2 linked regions of the Rhodopseudomonas palustris genome follow. The protein of the gene in region 1 interacts with the protein of each later gene in a pairwise test. Links are inferred from orthologs where the notes say so. Each region holds a gene or a part of one and is shown in the gene's direction. Other genes may lie near its edges. The genes, in order: dprA and recA.

Region 1 (8,936 bases):
TCGGCATGAGAGCTCCTGACTGGGCACGAAGGGCACCGGACCGCTTTACCAGAGCTTACGACTTTCGACCAACCGCACGCCCGTGTGACACGCCGCACGGCCGAAAGGCCGGCTGCTCCACAACGCCGGGGGATTATTCCGCGCCGTGCCCCGATGCCGCTTGCCCGGCTATCCAACTCTCCCTATAGCTCTTGCTTTAATGACCCCCGCCCCAAAATCGACTTTCGTCCTCGGTCACCGGCATCTGCTGGGAATCGAAGGGCTTTCCGCCGCCGACATCACCGGCCTGCTCGACCTCTCCGAGGAGTATGTCGAGCTCAACCGGCAGGTCGACAAGAAGCGCACCTCTTTGCGCGGCCGCACCCAGGTCAATCTGTTCTTCGAGGCCTCGACCCGGACGCAATCGTCATTCGAGATCGCCGGCAAACGCCTCGGCGCCGACGTGATGAACATGAGCGTGTCGTCGTCGTCGATGCGCAAGGGCGAGACCCTGATGGACACCGCGGTGACGCTGAACGCGATGCACCCGGACATCCTGGTGGTCCGGCATCACGCCTCCGGCGCGGTGGAACTGCTGGCCCGCAAGGTCGACGGCTCGGTGATCAACGCCGGCGACGGCGCCCACGAGCATCCGACCCAGGCGCTGCTCGACGCGCTGACGATCCGCCGCAACAAGGGCCGGCTCGAAGGGCTGGTGGTGGCGATCTGCGGTGACGTGATGCATTCGCGCGTCGCCCGCTCCAACATTCTGCTGCTGAACACGATGGGCGCCCGCGTCCGCGTCGTCGCCCCCTCCACGCTGCTGCCGGCCGGAATCGAGCGGCTCGGCGTCGAGGTCGCACGCGACATGCGCGAAGGGCTCGACGGCGCCGACATCGTGATGATGCTGCGGCTGCAGCGCGAGCGCATGAACGGCTCGTTCGTGCCGTCCTCGGCCGAGTACTTCAACTATTTCGGGCTCGACCAGAAGAAGCTGGCCTACGCCAAGCCGGACGCGTTGGTGATGCATCCGGGCCCGATGAACCGCGGCGTCGAGATCGACTCGATCGTCGCCGACGGCGCCCAGTCGGTGATCCGCGAACAAGTCGAAATGGGCGTGGCGGTGCGGATGGCGGTGCTCGAAGCGCTCGCCCGCAACCTGCCGAACGCCTGATGCCGGAACGGGAAACAACATGCTGACCGACCGCCGCCCGATCCTGCTCGCCAACGCCCGCCTGATCGATCCCTCGCGCGACTTCGACGGCATCGGTGACGTGCTGATCGCCGACGGCGTGATCCGCGATGCCCGTCGCGGCATCGGCGCCGCCGGCGTCCCCGAAGGCACCGACATCGTCAACTGCGCCGGCATGGTGGTCGCCCCCGGCCTGATCGACATGCGCGCCTTCGTCGGCGAGCCCGGCGCCAGCCACCGCGAGACCTTTGCGTCCGCCAGCCAAGCCGCGGCCGCCGGCGGCATCACCACCATCGTCTGCCAGCCGAACACCAGCCCGGTGATCGACAATTCGGCGACGGTCGACTTCGTGATGCGCCGCGCCCGCGACACCGCGATCGTCAACATCCACCCGATGGCCGCGATCACCAAGGGCCTCGCCGGCGCCGAAATGACCGAGATCGGCCTGTTGAAGGCCGCCGGCGCGGTGGCGTTCAGCGACGGCGACCTCAGCATCACCAACGCCCAGGTGATGCGCCGGGCGCTGACCTACGCGCGCGATTTCGACGCGCTGATCGTGCATCACACCGAGGATCCCGACCTCGTCGGCGAAGGCGTGATGAACGAGGGCGAGTTCGCCACAAGGCTCGGCCTCGCCGGGATTCCCAACGCCGCCGAAACGGTGATGCTGGAGCGCGACATCCGTCTGGTGATGCTGACCGGAGGACGCTACCACGCCGCGTCGCTGAGCTGCATCGAGTCTCTGGAGATCATGCAGCGCGCCCGTGACCTCGGCCTGCCGGTGTCGGCATCGGTCTCGATCAACCATGTCGCACTGAACGAGAACGACATCGGGCCGTATCGCACCTTCCTGAAGCTGGCGCCGCCGCTACGTACCGAGGCCGACCGCAAGGCGCTGATCGCAGCGCTGGCCTCCGGGCTGATCGACGTGGTGATGTCGGACCACAATCCGCAGGACGTCGAGGTCAAACGCCTGCCGTTCGCCGAGGCAGCCGCCGGCGCGATCGGGCTGGAAACCATGCTGCCGGCCGGTCTGCGGCTGGTCCACGCCGGCGAACTCGATCTGCTGAGCCTGATCCGCGCGATGTCGACCCGACCCGCCGAACTGCTCGGCCTGCCCGGCGGCACGCTGCGCGCCGGCAGCCCGGCCGACCTGATCGTGATCGACCCGGACGTGCCGTGGCTGGTCGATCCGGACGAACTGAAATCGAAGTGCAAGAATACGCCGTTCGACGAAGCGCGGTTCTCCGGCCGGGTGACCCGCACCATCGTCGGCGGCCGGACCGTCTATGAGCATGTGTGAGATTTGAAGGCTGGTTGAGTCAGCCGCTTGAACCAGGCCTTTCGATCCGTCATTGCGAGCGCAGCGAAGCAATCCAGAAATGCCGAGCACGGAACTGGATTGCTTCGTCGCTTCGCTCCTCGCAATGACGGGGAGAGTCTGACTTTATTGCCGCGCTAGAGTGTTTGGAGAGTTGTGATGATCGGGATCTACCTTGGCGCACTGGTGATCGGTTATCTGTTCGGCTCGATCCCGTTCGGCCTGATCCTCACCAAGGTCGCCGGCACCCAGGATCTGCGCTCGATCGGCTCCGGCAATATCGGCGCCACCAACGTGCTGCGCACCGGCCGCAAGGGCCTCGCCGCCGCAACATTGCTGCTCGATGCGCTGAAGGGCACCGCGGCGGTGATCCTCGCCGCCTATCTCGCCGCCGGGACCGACGCGATCGCCGCCAACGCCGCGATGCTGGCGGCCCTCGGCGCCTTCCTCGGCCATCTGTTTCCGGTGTGGCTGAAGTTCAAGGGCGGCAAGGGCGTCGCCGTGTATATCGGCGTGCTGATCGGCCTGTTCTGGCCGGCCGCGGTGGTGTTCTGCCTGATGTGGCTGGCGACCGCCTTCACCTCGCGCTACTCGTCATTGTCGGCGCTGGTCGCGAGCTTCGTCACCCCGATCTTCCTGTGGTGGTTCGGCCACGCCGCCCTCGCCTCACTCTTCGCGGTGCTGACCCTGCTGCTGTTCTGGATGCACCGCGAGAACATCAAGCGGCTGCAGGCCGGCACCGAAGGCAAGATCGGCGAGAAGAAGTAACCGCACGTCCTTGCGAGCAGCCTGATCGCACCCCGCCGACACGACCCGTTCGTGCGCCGCGGCCCACCGCCTTGGTCGGCCTTGTTCACACGCTAAAGTTACGTCACACTCCCGCTCGCGGGGGCGGATGTGGGCGAGCGCGGCAGTGATCCAGGGACGACCGTCCTCACCGAGGCGCAGCGGATCGATTGGCTGCGGCTGATCCGGGCCGACAATGTCGGGCCGCGGACGTTTCGTTCGCTGATCAATCATTTCGGCTCGGCGCGCGTGGCGCTGGAGCGGTTGCCGGAGTTGGCGCGGCGCGGCGGCGCCGCGCGGGCTGGACGCATCCCATCCGAGGACGAAGCGCGGCGCGAGATCGAGAGCGGGCGCCGGATCGGCGTCGAGCTGGTGGCGCCGGGCGAGACCGGCTACCCGCCGCGGCTGGCCACGATCGACGATGCGCCGCCGCTGCTCGGAGTCCACGCCCTGCCCGATGCGCTCGCCGTGATGGCGCGGCCGATGATCGGAATCGTCGGCTCGCGCAACGCCTCGGGCGCCGGACTGAAATTCGCCGGCCAACTCGCCGCCGATCTTGGCGCAAGCGGCTTCGTGGTGATCTCCGGCCTGGCCCGCGGCATCGACCAGGCGGCGCATCGCGCCAGCCTTGCCGGCGGCACCGTTGCGGTGCTGGCCGGCGGCCATGACAAGATCTACCCGGCCGAGCACGAGGATCTGCTGCTGGACATCATTCAGGCGCGCGGCGCCGCGATCTCCGAGATGCCGCTCGGTCACATCCCCCGGGCCAAGGATTTTCCGCGCCGCAACCGGCTGATCTCCGGCGCCGCGGTCGGCGTCGTGGTGATCGAGGCCGCCTATCGCTCCGGCTCGCTGATCACCGCCCGCCGCGCCGCCGATCAGGGCCGCGAGGTGTTCGCCGTCCCGGGATCGCCGCTCGACCCGCGTGCCGCCGGAACCAACGACCTGATCAAGCAGGGCGCGACCCTGATCACATCGGCGTCCGACATTGTCGACGCGGTTGCGTCGATCCTGGAGCGGCCGGTCGAGATGCCGAACCGGGAGCCGGAGCACGCGCCGCCGACCGGGGAGCCGGAGGCAAGCGACCGCAGCCGGATTCTCGGCCTGCTCGGACCGAGCCCCGTCGGAATCGACGATCTGATCCGCCTGTCGGGCATTTCACCCGCCGTGGTGCGCACCGTGCTGCTGGAGCTCGAACTCGCCGGCCGCCTCGAACGCCACGGCGGCTCCCTGGTGTCGCTGAGCTGAGCGCGACCGCGCCCAAAAAAGCCAACGGCCCGAAGCGATGACACTTCGAGCCATTGTCCAGGAGCGGACGTACATCCGGCCCGCCCCGACGTTCGAATCGTGAACTGGTTCGGTTAATTAGACGTTAATCGTCACCACCTCATGACAACGGCAGCCGCCTGTCAGTGCCGGCCGTCCTTGCCGCTGCCTGCAGCTCACCCAGAACATGAGGATATCGAGAGGAATCCAATCGGATGAGAGCCTTGAAGGAACCTGTTCACTCGCTGGTGGAATTGCGCCGGCGGCGCACGATGTCCTTGGCTTCCATCCGCGCCATATCGAGAAGGTAACAAAGTACATCGAGACGGTGCGCTCGGGCGACCTGAATCAGTTGCCCGGTCGCCTCCGACAGGTATTGGGCCGCTTCGACCGGCCCGCCATCTCCCGGGCGGGCGTAGCGGGAGTTTCCGTGGCTCTCGGACGGCGGCGACATCGGGCACCATTCCTAGACAGATTGGAACTCTCCGATAAGGAGAGAGACTCAATCATATACACGTATAGGTTGTGCAGCTCTAGGTTTATGTTTCGTGAATTTCAGTTCTGAGTGGGTCTGATTTCGGCCTAGTTGCCCGATCGGCGATTTGACAGCGCCCCTGTCACCACCCATGTTCCGGGCAATCCGGCCGGCGCGAGTCTCGCAGACCGGCCTTTTTCTCTTCATTATGATGCTTGGATGCGATGAACCTCGTCATTGTCGAGTCGCCCGCGAAGGCCAAGACGATCAACAAATATCTCGGCTCGTCCTATGAGGTTCTGGCCTCGTTCGGGCACGTGCGCGACTTGCCGGCGAAGAACGGATCGGTCGACCCGGATGCCGACTTCCAGATGATCTGGGAGGTCGACCCGAAAGCCGCGAGCCGTCTCAACGACATCGCCAAGGCTCTGAAGAATGCGGACAAGCTGATCCTCGCCACCGACCCTGATCGCGAGGGCGAGGCGATCTCCTGGCACGTGCTGGAGGTGATGAAGCAGAAACGTGCGCTGAAGGACCAACAGGTCGAGCGCGTGGTGTTCAACGCCATCACCAAGCAGTCGGTCACGGATGCGATGAAGCACCCGCGCCAGATCGACGGCGCCCTGGTCGACGCCTATATGGCGCGCCGGGCGCTCGACTATCTGGTCGGCTTTACCCTCTCCCCGGTGCTGTGGCGCAAGCTTCCCGGCGCCCGCTCCGCCGGCCGGGTGCAATCGGTGGCGCTGCGGCTAGTGTGCGACCGCGAGACGGAAATTGAGAAATTCGTCCCCCGCGAGTACTGGTCGCTGATCGCCACTCTGGCGACGCCGCGGGGCGATACCTTCGAGGCGCGGCTGGTCGGCGCCGATGGCAAGAAGATCCAGCGGCTCGACATCGGCACCGGCGCCGAGGCCGAGGACTTCAAGAAGGCAATCGAGGCGGCGAATTTCCGCGTCGCCACCGTCGAAGCCAAGCCGGCACGCCGCAACCCCTACGCGCCCTTCACCACCTCGACGCTGCAGCAGGAAGCCAGCCGCAAGCTCGGCTTCGCCCCGGCCCACACCATGCGGGTGGCGCAGCGGCTGTACGAAGGCGTCGACATCGGCGGCGAGACGGTCGGTCTCATCACTTATATGCGTACCGACGGCGTGCAGATCGATCCGTCCGCCATCACCCAGGCGCGCAAGGTGATCGCCGAGGATTTCGGCAACGCCTATGTGCCGGAGGCGCCGCGGCAATACACCGCCAAGGCCAAGAACGCGCAGGAAGCCCACGAAGCGATCCGCCCGACCGACCTGTCGCGGCGGCCGTCCGACGTCAGCCGCAACCTCGATTCCGACCAGGCCCGGCTGTACGAGCTGATCTGGATCCGCACCGTCGCCAGCCAGATGGAATCCGCCGAGCTGGAGCGCACCACCGTCGATATCGAGGCGAAAGCCGGGCCGCGCGTGCTGGAACTGCGCGCCACCGGCCAGGTGGTGAAGTTCGACGGCTTCCTCGCCGCCTATCAGGAAGGCCGCGACGACGACTCCGAGGACGAGGATTCCCGCCGGCTGCCGCCGATGAGCGAGAACGAGGCGCTGAAGCGCGAGGCGCTCGCCGTCACCCAGCATTTCACCGAGCCGCCGCCGCGGTTCTCCGAAGCCTCGCTGGTGAAGCGGATGGAAGAGCTCGGCATCGGCCGGCCCTCGACCTACGCCTCGATTCTGCAGGTGCTGAAAGATCGCGGCTACGTCCGGCTGGAGAAGAAGCGGCTGCACGGCGAGGACAAGGGCCGCGTCGTGGTCGCGTTCCTGGAGAGCTTCTTCACCCGCTACGTCGAATACGACTTCACCGCCGGCCTCGAGGAAGACCTCGACCGCATCTCCAACAATGAAGTGTCCTGGAAACAGGTGCTGAGCGACTTCTGGCGCGACTTCATCGGCGCGGTCGACGAGATCAAGGATCTGCGCGTCGCCCAGGTGCTCGACGTGCTCGACGAGATGCTCGGGCCGCACATCTATCCGGCGCGCGAGGACGGCGGCGATCCGCGGCAGTGCCCGAGCTGCGGCACCGGCAAGCTCAACCTGAAGGCCGGCAAGTTCGGCGCCTTCGTCGGCTGCTCGAACTATCCGGAATGCCGCTACACCCGGCCGCTCGCCTCCGACAGCGCCGGCGATGCCGACCGCGTGCTCGGCACCGATCCCGACAGCGGCCTCGAGGTCGCGGTGAAGTCCGGCAGGTTCGGCCCCTACATCCAGCTCGGCGAGGCCAAGGATTACGGCGAAGGCGAAAAGCCGAAGCGGGCCGGCATTCCGAAGGGCACCTCGCCGTCCGATGTCGATCTCGAAATGGCGCTCAAGCTGCTGGCGCTGCCGCGCGAAGTCGGCAAGCATCCGGAGACCGGGCAGCCGATCAAGGCCGGCATCGGCCGGTTCGGCCCCTATGTCCAGCACGAGAAGACCTATGCCAGCCTCGAAGCCGGCGACGACGTCCACACCATCGGTCTCAACCGCGCGGTGACGCTGATCGCCGAGAAGGTGGCCAAGGGCCCGAGCAAGGGCCGGTTCGGTTCCGATCCCGGCAAGGCGCTCGGCGACCATCCGAGCCTCGGCGCGGTCGCGGTGAAGAAGGGCCGCTACGGTGCCTACGTCACCGCCGGCGGCGTCAACGCCACGATCCCGAACGACAAGACCGAAGACACCATCACCCTGCCCGAAGCGATCGCGCTGCTCGACGAGCGCGCCGCCAAGGGCGGCGGCAAGGCCAAGAAGAAGGCCCCCGCCAAGAAGGCGGCGACCAAGAAAGCCGACGGCGACGCCAAGCCGGCCAAGAAGGCCGCCGCCAAGAAGGCCAAGCCGAAGGCTGAGAGCGCCGCCGCCAGCAAGGCGCGCGCACCGGTCGCGGCCAAGACGGCGGCGAAGAAGGCCGCCAAGCCCAAAGACGCGGTCAAGAGCAGCGCCGCCAAGAACGGATAGATGTGAGCAAACCGCGCGACGCGAAGTTTCCGGACAAGGCCACCCTCCTCGCCTTCATCCGCGCCCACCCCGGCAAGATCGGCACCCGGGAGATCGCGCGCGAATACGGCCTGAAGAACGCCGATCGCGCCGAACTGAAGCGAATGCTGCGCGAGCTCGCCGACGGCGGCAGCATCCGCAAGAGCGGCCGCCGCAAGGTCTCGGAGCCGGCGACGCTGCCCCCGACCTTGCTGGCCGACATCGTCTCGCGCGACGCCGACGGCGAACTGATCGCCACGCCGTCCGAATGGGACGAGCAGGACGGCGACGCGCCGAAGATCCGCATCCACACGCCGCGCCGGATCAAGCCGGGCACCGCGGCCGGCGTCGGTGATCGCGCACTGCTGCATGTCGAGACTGCCGATCCGCGCGAGGGTGGTCCCGCTTATGTCGGCCGCGTCATCCGTGTGCTGGAGCGCGGCAAGGCGCGGATCCTCGGCATCTTCCGCGCGCTGCCGCAGGGCGGCGGCCGGATGGTGCCGGTCGACAAGAAACAGGCCGGCCGCGAACTCAACATCGCGGCGCACGATGCCGGCGGCGCGCAGGATGGCGATCTCGTCAGTGTCGATCTGATCCGCACCCGCGGCTATGGCCTCGCCTCCGGCCGCGTCAAGGAACGGCTCGGCTCGCTCGCCAGCGAAAAAGCGATCAGCCTGATCGCGATCCACACCCACGATATCCCGCAGGAATTCTCCACCTCCGCGATCCGCGAGTCCGAAGCCGCGGAGCCGGCGACGCTGAAGGGCCGCGAAGACTGGCGCGACCTGCCGCTGGTGACGATCGATCCGCCGGACGCCAAGGATCACGACGACGCGGTCCATGCCGAGCCGGACCCCGACCCCAACAACAAAGGCGGCGTTATCCTGCATGTCGCGATCGCAGACGTCGCCTACTACGTGCGGCCCGGCTCGGCGCTCGATC
Region 2 (8,953 bases), 800 kb from region 1 along the record:
AACCAGCGCCGGCAGCGGCAGGCGGAACGCATGCCAGCACGAGATCACCGGCACGAGGCCGATCAGCCGGCCCACGGAATCGTGCGCGGTCAGCGCACGCGGTGCGGCATGATCGCCATTGGCTGCAATCACCCATTCCGGCAGGTAGTAGCCGTTCGGTTCGATCACCCGTGTCGCCAGATCACACCAGGCCGCCTGGTCGATCGCAGTGATGCCGGGCAACGCGCCCGGCGCGGACGACGTCGTCACGGCGGCGCCGGCGCGGCGATGCATCATCGGCGAGGCGGGAAAGGTGTCGGCCAAAGCGTCGGTTCCTGCGTGGTGGAACGCGCCGGCGATCGGAACGGCCGGCGCGCAGGTCATCAGCCTAATCGCGCGCCCTCAACATCGCCTTGGTTCGGCGGCGCAATCTGCCGACAATGTTAACCGCAGCTTTCCGGACGATAGCTGCGACCGCGAATTGCAGCCCGGCAGAACTGAACCCGATCGCACCTGCGCGCGACCAACAGCCGAGATCGGCTCGGGCAAGGGAGGCTTCATGCGACGCGCGATGCTGGGAACGGCTGCGATCGCCGCCGTCTTGCTGTTCGGAGCTGCGGCTGCCGCGGCGGAAAGCCGGGTCGCACTGGTGATCGGGCAATCCGCGTATCGGGCGGTGCCGGCACTGCCCAATCCGGTGAACGACGCCAAAGCGATTGCCGCGCTCCTCGGCGAGGCCGGCTTCGAGGTCACCGAGGCGTCTGATCTCGGCCAGACCGAGCTGCGCGCCAAGGTCGGCGACTTCGCCGCCACGGTCGCGGCGAAAGGGCCCGAGACCGTGGCGCTGATGTTCTATGCCGGCCATGGCATCCAGGTCGATGGCGAGAACTATCTGATCCCGGTCGACGTCGATCCCAAGCGCGAGGCCGACATCCCGTTGCAGGCGGTGCGGCTCGACGACGTGCTCAACACGCTGAGTTCGGTGCCGAGCAAAACCCGGATCATCATGCTCGACGCCTGCCGCAACAATCCGTTTCCGAGCATCAACAAGACCACAGGGCAGGGGCTGGCGCTGGTCGATACCAAGGCCGGCGCGCCGGGCACGCTGCTGTCCTATTCCACCTCGCCAGGCGCGGAAGCCGAGGACGGAGGCGGCAGCAACAGTCCGTACACCACCGCGCTGCTGAAGGCCGGGCGCGAGAACGGACTCAAGATCGAGGACACCTTCAAGCGGGTGCGGCTCGCGGTCAATCAGGCGACCGAGGGCCGCCAGACGCCGTGGGAAAGCTCGTCGCTGGTCGACGACTTCCACTTCTTCGCGCCGGCCGCGGCGGAGGCGACGGCTGCGCCGGGCGATAGCGCAGCACCGAAGCCCCGCACCGTCGAGGAATGGCGCGGCTTCCTCAAGGGCAAGCCAGTCGATCAGGCCAACGCGCTGATCGTCTCCGATGGCTCGGCCGACGCCTACGAGGCGTTCGTGTCGCTGTACGCCGAGCCGCCGTTCGCGCCGGATGCCAAGCGCTGGCTCGACCGCCATCGCCGAATGCAGGCTTGGAACCGGGCGGTCCTCGCCAACACCGGATCGGCCTACACCGCATTCCTGGCCGAATACCCCGCCAGCGATCTGACTGCGACCGCGCGCAAGCTCGCCGAACGGCTGCGCTACCGGCCGGACAACGCGGTCGTCGTGCCGACGGCTGCGCTCGCCACCCCGGTGGCCGCCGCGGCGGCGCTGACCTGCCCGTGCGGACCGAGGCCGCCGGCGCTGCAGAAGGTGGAACCGAAGAAGACCAAGAGCCGGGCCGAACGCGACGACCCGGCCAAGCGCAGCGGCAAGAAGGCGTCGCGCAGCCGGGTCTATGTCGAGGAAGAGGACGACGTCGTGGTGGTCCGCCGGCCGCCGGTCTACGTGGTGCCGCCGGGGCCGGTGATCCAGTTCGGCGGCGGCTTCCGCGGCGGCTATGGCGGTGGCCCCAGCCGCGGCGGGGACAATTACGGCCCGAGTCGCGGCCGGTACTGAAGTGCTGTCTGGAACCATTGCGAGGCCGGCTCGGGGGAAGCCACCCAGAGCCGGCGCCCGCGCGTTCACAGCATCGCGAACGCGCTCGACACCATTGCGACCGGTTTCTGATCGGCCGCGCTGAGCAGCGTGACCCGGCCGAAGCTCATGGTGCGGCCGAGCCGGACCAGCCGGGCGTCGGCGATCACATCGGTCGCGGCCACCGCTTTCAGGAAATGCGTGGTCTGATCGACCGTGGTCATCGGGCGGAACCCGCGGTTACCGGCACAGACCGCGAAGACCATCGCGGTGTCGGCCAGAGCCATCAGCGCCTGGCCGCAGACCACGCCGCCGCTGCGGCACAGCCGCTCGGAAAACGCCATCCGCAGGGTGGCGCCGGGTTGCCAGTCGGCCGGGCTGGCGGCTGGCGGATCAAGCTCGAGCCGCTCGACCGACAGGCCGAGGTCCAGCACCCAGGGCGCGAACGCCTCCCGCAGCATCCGCTGCGCCTCGTCGAGGCTGAACTCCGCCGTCTGCTGGCCTGCCATGCGTCTCTCCCTGACCCGTTGATTGTCCGCGTGTTTCGCGACGTTTCGCAGCATCCCACCCGATTCGGCACGGCTTGAAAACGACACCGTCGATCCCTTAAGTTCGGCGGCATCCGAGGGGGCACGATGGTCAGACGAGTGGCGTTGGTGGTCGGCCTGGTGGTCACGGCGATCATGGTGAGCGGGTGCACCAAATGCGGTCCGATCTGGGAGGACTGGCAGTCGCCGAAGTCCTGCCGGTCCGATCGCCTGTAGCGCGGCGGCCGGGCGCGGCCTGCGGCGAGAGGGAGTTTGCGATGAAGATTCTGCACGGCGTCGCCGTCCTGGCCCTGCTGGCCGGCCCGGCCTTTGCCCAGAGCGAGGGGCCGCACGTCAATCTGGTGCCGGAGATCCAGCACAAGACCCCGGAAGAGAAGGCCCAGGACGCGATCCGGCAGAAGGCCTACCAGGAATCACTGCGTAAGATTCCGGATGCCCAGGGGCCCAGCGATCCCTGGGGCGGCGTCCGTGGCGCCGAGGCGACCCAGCCGAAAGCCAAGCGCAAGACCGGACAGACCAACTAGGCCCGTCGAACGGACGCTGCCGCTGAGTTGGGCAGGTGGTCAAAACGGCACAGATTTTTTCTGCGATTTGAGGATGATGCGCGGCGGAGTTCCGGCATGGCCAGTTTGGGGCGTGCCGAATCCGACTGACTCAATCGTTTTCGTTCGCAGGATATCACGTGACGTCGCGCGAGGTGCCGTTCGATCCAAAGGTCTTTCTTCGCAGTGCAGGCACGGGGCGCACCGTTCTGCAATTTCGAACCAACCAGACCATTTTCACGCAGGACGAAGCCGCCGACTGCGTGATGTACATCCAGCACGGCCGCATCAAATTGTCGGTGATGTCGGAACAGGGCAAAGGCGCAGTCGTAGCCATCCTCCAGCCCGGGCAGTTCTTCGGCGAGAGCGGTCTGCTCGACCATCGGCGCCGCGCCACAGCGATCGCACTGGAAGATTGTACCGTCACCACCATCGCTAACGCGACGATGATGACGACGCTGCAACGCGAGCCGGCGCTTTGCGAACTATTCACCCGCCACCTCGTCGCCCGCAACACGCGGGTCGAGGACGACCTGATAGATCAATTGTTCAACAACAGCGAGAAGCGTCTGGCGCGGCTGCTGCTGCTGCTTGCCGACGCTGTCGAGGCTTCGCGTCCGGTGCCGATTGAAATTAGTCAGGAGACGCTGGCGGAGATGATCGGCACGACACGCTCGCGCGTCAGCTACTTCATGAACAAGTTTCGTAAGGCTGGGTTCATCGACTACAACGGCCGGATCGAAGTGCACCCGACGCTGCGCAATGCCGTTTTGCCCGATCGTCCGCGCGCCGTGGAGCTCGCCCGCAAACCGGAATAACCGGGCGCGGTCTTGCGATCGACTATTTGGTCTTGGTCTTGTCGCCGAGCAGGCTACCGGTGCGGCGGTCGACGAAGTGCATCTGGGCACAGGCCGGGCAGTGCACCAGCTCGAAAGTCGTTTGCGCCGAGCTTCCGGGGTCTTCCTGCAGCCAAGCCTGGACCTTCATCCCGGTCCGGGGACATTGATAAAGCAAATGCGCCATTGGGAAGGCCAGGTCCGCCTTAAGTTCTGTAGACGAATTGCCGGGGTTGGCCGTTCGGGCGCTTGATCTAGATCAATTAGCGTATTATTTTACCATTATTTTGGGGCTGAATCGGTCGCAAGCCGAAACCGTCTGGATCGGCCGGTAATCAGGTGGTGGCCGATCAGGGGCCGTTCTCTGATCGGAGTCGCACCGGCATGCAAAAGGCCGCCAGAGTCGATCTGGCGGCCTGAGCTGTATTGCTCACTCGGTTGGGCCGGGAAGCTACTTGCGGGCGCAGCTCACCTCGATCCGCACCGAGCTGGGTCCGCAGCGCGCCGTCATCACGCCGCCTTCGACCGAGATATTGTCGCTGAATCGGGCCGAGCCGTTGCCGACACACAGCGCTGAGACGAGCGTCTCGCTCGGCTCGCAGGTGGTCGGGCAGCCATTGGCCGAACAGCTCGTCGATGACACGGTGCGGATGCTGGAGATCGACGCACCGTCCTTGCCGGCGGGGCCGGCCGGTCCGGCGGGGCCTGCCGGACCTTGCGGGCCGGGCTCGCCTTGCGGCCCTTGGTCGCCTTCGCCGCAGCCCGCCAGCGCGATCGCCGCGCCTGCCAGCGCGATCAGCGCGCCCATCCGAAATCTGTGCATGCCCAAACGGCGCATTCCTGTCTCCTTGTCGGTTGAACCGGGTGCCGGATGGCACGCGGCGATCACGAGCCTGACGTTGACGAGCGAGCCGCCGCGATGGCGGCGCCCGGAGCAAAGCTAGTCATACTGAGAGAGCGTTTTCGAGCTGAATCCATACAGGATTGTGCGAGAAAACCGCGTCGAAGCGAAAACCGAAAGCAGGGGGCGAGCGCAAACGGAGAGATTGACTCCCGTGCTCATCGACGTGGCGCGCGCCACAGCCCCGCACCTGATTGGGCGCCACTCCCGCCCGTTCCGCGCAATCGCCGTAGGCGGTCTTGGCCGCGAAACGGGGCCTGAGCGGAGGGCTCCTGCGAAAGGAAGGAGCCCCGAACGAGGCCGTGTTCGGGGCTCCGGTCAAGGTCGAAACTCCCCACCTCTAGAAAGCTCGGCAATGACGGGCGTTACGCTAGCGGCGGGCGCTCGGAATTGCCTTTGCGGAAAATCAAATACCGTCGGCGCTAAGAGCCGCCGAAACTGTGGTGAGGATCCCGCTCAGAGAGTTGGGCGATCAATTGCTTCAACACCCTGCGGCGGTCCTCGTCGTGGGTCTCCGCCAGCAGCCGGCGGTACAATTTCAGGTTCTCGTCGCGGAGGAATTTGTCCAAGACGCTCTCCTGTTGTTTGCTCCCGTTGGACGCGGCGGCCATCGCAACATACGCGCCCGTTGTTTGCGCTTTCCTGTGGAACCTGATGGCAGGGCAAAGTTAATACGCGCCAAAATGTCTGTCGATCCGAATTGCTGTCCGAAAGTTGCAGGCAAATGCCGTGTGATGTCAGGAAAAATACTGACACTCCGAGGCTGGCCGAGCAGGTCGTCCGACCTCATCCGAAGGAATGGATGGTGAGGTGATTGGGCTGCGGTAAAGCTGGCGCATGGTCACTTCACAGGACGAGGGACGATGAGTTTTTGGTATGTGGTCGACGCCGTCGCGGTCGGGATCATCTTGCCCTGGATCGTCGCGACCTATCGGCTGCTCGAGGCTTTCAAGCGTGGTATCGGTGTCGGCGTCGCCAAGTGGGCGATCTATGCTGCACTCTGCATCCCGGCTATGTTGCTGGTGATGTGGGGCATCCAGAACCTGCGCTGAGTCGATCCCGCGGCGTCACAGCCCTTCGGCATCGTTCCCGTAAACCGCCGACACCGAGGCGCCGTTGCGGATCCGCCGCGCCTCGGTCATCGCCCGCTGCACGCCGAGATCGGCTGAGTCGCTGGAGAAGGTGATCAGCCGGCCGCAATTCGGGCACTGGGTCTGAAACCCCTCCCGCATGTTCTTGACCTTCTCCCGGAACGGCATCCGGCAGCGGCTGCACAGCACGCGCACCTTGTCAGGGATTGAGGGAGTGGCAAGAAGGCTGTCCATCGTTCCATTGTGGCGAAGGACGGTTGAGAAAGCGTGAAGGGCCGCTGACACACCTCATTTCGGTGACGATATCTGGCTAAGCCGGCACGCTGCCGGATCTCGCTGTCGGTCGCCGTTGCAGATAGGAAATCCCGATCGCCGCCAGAAGAACATATTGCGAACTGAGAACAAATAGAGTACATTGAATTTGCCGGCTGAGACCGGTGCCTGTTTGTCCGTTTGGCGAATCCGTCCATAAGGAGCACGTTGATGGCTGCCCCCACCGCATTGCGTATCGTCGAAGGTTCTTCCATGGACAAATCCAAGGCGCTCTCCGCCGCGCTGTCCCAGATCGAACGCCAGTTCGGTAAGGGCTCGGTGATGAAGCTCGGCAAGAACGACCGCGCGATGGAGATCGAGACGATTTCCTCCGGGTCGCTCGGGCTCGATATTGCGCTCGGCGTCGGCGGTCTGCCGAAGGGCCGGATCGTCGAGATCTACGGCCCGGAATCCTCGGGCAAGACCACGCTGGCGCTGCATTGTGTCGCCGAGGCGCAGAAGAAAGGCGGCATCTGCGCCTTCATCGACGCCGAACATGCGCTCGACCCGGTCTATGCCCGTAAGCTCGGCGTCAATGTCGACGACCTGTTGATCTCGCAGCCCGACCACGGCGAGCAGGCGCTGGAAATCGCCGACACGCTGGTGCGCTCCGGTGCCATCGACGTGCTGATCGTCGATTCGGTGGCGGCGCTGGTGCCGCGCGCCGAACTCGAGGGCGAGATGGGCGACGCGCTGCCCGGCCTGCAGGCCCGGCTGATGAGCCAAGCGCTGCGCAAGCTCACCGCCTCGATCAACAAGTCGAACACCATGGTGATCTTCATCAACCAGATCCGGATGAAGATCGGTGTGATGTACGGTTCGCCGGAGACTACCACTGGCGGCAACGCGCTGAAGTTCTACGCCTCGGTCCGGCTCGACATCCGCCGCATCGGCGCGATCAAGGAGCGCGACGAGGTGGTCGGCAACCAGACCCGCGTCAAGGTGGTGAAGAACAAGTTGGCGCCGCCGTTCAAGCAGGTCGAGTTCGACATCATGTACGGCGAGGGCGTGTCCAAGATGGGCGAGATCCTCGATCTCGGCGTCAAGGCCGGCATCGTCGAGAAGTCCGGTGCCTGGTTTTCGCACGACAGCCAGCGGCTCGGTCAGGGCCGCGAGAACGCCAAGGCATTTCTGCGCGCCAATCCGGACATGACCGCCAAGATCGAAGCGGCGATCCGTCAGAATTCCGGCCTGATCGCCGAACAGATCCTCGCCGGCTTGCCGGAGCGCGATGCCGACGGCGAGGAGCCGGCGGAGGATTGATCGCGGATGCGGCCGGCTCGCACCGGCCGCATGAGGTGAAACCGGCGCACGCTCGCGCCGCTGCGGACAAAGCATTTGAAAACGGCGAGTTCTGCGCCTCCCTGTTACAGGGGGGCAGTAGTGCTCGCCGGTCTGGTTTTCGCAGTGGGCGACGACGGGTCCTTCAGCGAGCAACAATGGAATTCGCCGTCCTGAGGGCGCGCCGCGAGCCTCGAAGGATGATTGCTTGGCGCTAATCCACGTCCGCCGATATTCTCCGCTCACCCTTACTCAGCGGCTCGTGCGTAGTCCGCCGCCAGCGCGTAGTCCTCGACCGGCGGGCACGAGCAGATCAGGTTGCGGTCGCCATAGACGTTGTCGACCCTGCCGACCGGGCTCCAATACTTATCGGTGCGCGAGTTCGCCGCCGGGAAGCAGCCCTCGGTCCGAGGATAGGGCCGGGTCCACTCCGCCGCGGTGACGTCGTGCGCCGTGTGCGGGGCGTGGCGCAGCGGCGACTGTTCGATCTTGTAGCGGCCATCCTCCACCTGTGCGATCTCGCGGCGGATCGCGATCATGGCGTCGCAGAATCGGTCGATCTCGGCTTTGGATTCCGACTCGGTCGGCTCGATCATCAGCGTGCCGGGAACCGGGAAGCTCATGGTCGGAGCGTGGAAGCCGTAGTCGATCAGCCGCTTGGCGATGTCGTCGACGGTGACCCCGGCGGTGGTCTTCAGCGACCGCGGATCGACGATGCATTCATGCGCGACCCGGCCGCGCTGATTGCGATACAGCACCGGGAAATGCGGCTGCAGCCGTGCGGCGATGTAGTTGGCGTTGAGGATCGCGATCTCCGTGGCGCGCTTCAGGCCGGCCGCGCCCATCATCAGGATATAGATGTAGGAGATCGTCAGGATCGACGCCGAGCCCCACGGCGCGGCAGATACCGTGCCGCCGCCGTGCAGGCCGCCGTTCAGCGGCTCTCCTTCCGCCGGATGGCCGGGCAGGAACGGCGCCAGATGCGCGCGGACGCCGATCGGGCCCATCCCCGGGCCGCCGCCGCCGTGCGGGATGCAGAACGTCTTGTGCAGATTGAGATGGCTGACGTCGGCGCCGTAATCGCCGGGGCGGGCGAGGCCGACCTGAGCGTTCAAATTGGCGCCGTCGAGATAGACCTGACCGCCATGGGCGTGGACGATGTCGCAGATGTCGCGGATGTGCTCTTCGAACACGCCGTGGGTCGACGGATAGGTTATCATCACCGCGGCGAGGTTTGCCGAATGCGCCTCGGCCTTGGCGCGAAGGTCATCGACGTCGACGTCGCCATGGGCATCGCAGCCGACCACCACCACGTCCATGCCGGCCATCGCGGCGGAGGCCGGGTTGGTGCCGTGCGCCGACGACGGGATCAGGCAGACTTTGCGATGCGGCTCGCCGCGCGACAGATGATAGCCGCGGATCGCC

Evidence for each region.
Region 2: the proteins of dprA (region 1) and recA interact in binary tests that used the Bacillus subtilis proteins (3 or more experiments, as listed by UniProt). The link is inferred for Rhodopseudomonas palustris from one-to-one orthologs.

Annotation. Positions count from the first base shown.
Region 1 is NZ_CP041387.1:2,419,247-2,428,182, forward strand. What follows is about bases 2,480-5,457. They hold dprA (DNA-processing protein DprA), read left to right. Parts: upstream 2,480-3,389; coding sequence 3,390-4,526; downstream 4,527-5,457. Other genes in these bases: plsY (glycerol-3-phosphate 1-O-acyltransferase PlsY), read left to right, coding at 2,649-3,260; FLL57_RS11040 (hypothetical protein), read right to left, coding at 4,783-4,998; topA (type I DNA topoisomerase), read left to right, coding at 5,244-5,457. In the rest of the region: ipdC (indolepyruvate/phenylpyruvate decarboxylase), read right to left, coding at 1-7; FLL57_RS11020 (aspartate carbamoyltransferase catalytic subunit), read left to right, coding at 200-1,153; FLL57_RS11025 (dihydroorotase), read left to right, coding at 1,173-2,474; more of topA, read left to right, coding at 5,458-7,976; rnr (ribonuclease R), read left to right, coding at 7,979-8,936. UniProt on the Bacillus subtilis protein: Protein that helps load RecA onto ssDNA during transformation. Binds cooperatively to circular ssDNA, is able to bridge different segments of DNA. Favors the loading of RecA onto SsbA- or SsbB-coated ssDNA and formation of RecA-DNA filaments.
Region 2 is NZ_CP041387.1:3,216,547-3,225,499, reverse strand. What follows is about bases 5,470-8,464. They hold recA (recombinase RecA), read left to right. Parts: upstream 5,470-6,418; coding sequence 6,419-7,510; downstream 7,511-8,464. Other genes in these bases: gcvP (aminomethyl-transferring glycine dehydrogenase), read right to left, coding at 7,777-8,464; FLL57_RS14730 (hypothetical protein), read right to left, coding at 5,912-6,169; FLL57_RS14735 (hypothetical protein), read left to right, coding at 5,708-5,896. Outside these bases: FLL57_RS14775 (GNAT family N-acetyltransferase), read right to left, coding at 1-363; FLL57_RS14770 (caspase family protein), read left to right, coding at 539-1,999; FLL57_RS14765 (PaaI family thioesterase), read right to left, coding at 2,065-2,526; FLL57_RS14760 (peptidylprolyl isomerase), read left to right, coding at 2,653-2,781; FLL57_RS14755 (hypothetical protein), read left to right, coding at 2,823-3,089; FLL57_RS14750 (Crp/Fnr family transcriptional regulator), read left to right, coding at 3,248-3,925; FLL57_RS14745 (hypothetical protein), read right to left, coding at 3,948-4,094; FLL57_RS14740 (hypothetical protein), read right to left, coding at 4,395-4,781; FLL57_RS23355 (hypothetical protein), read right to left, coding at 5,267-5,413; more of gcvP, read right to left, coding at 8,465-8,953. UniProt on the Bacillus subtilis protein: Multifunctional protein involved in homologous recombination, DNA repair and competence.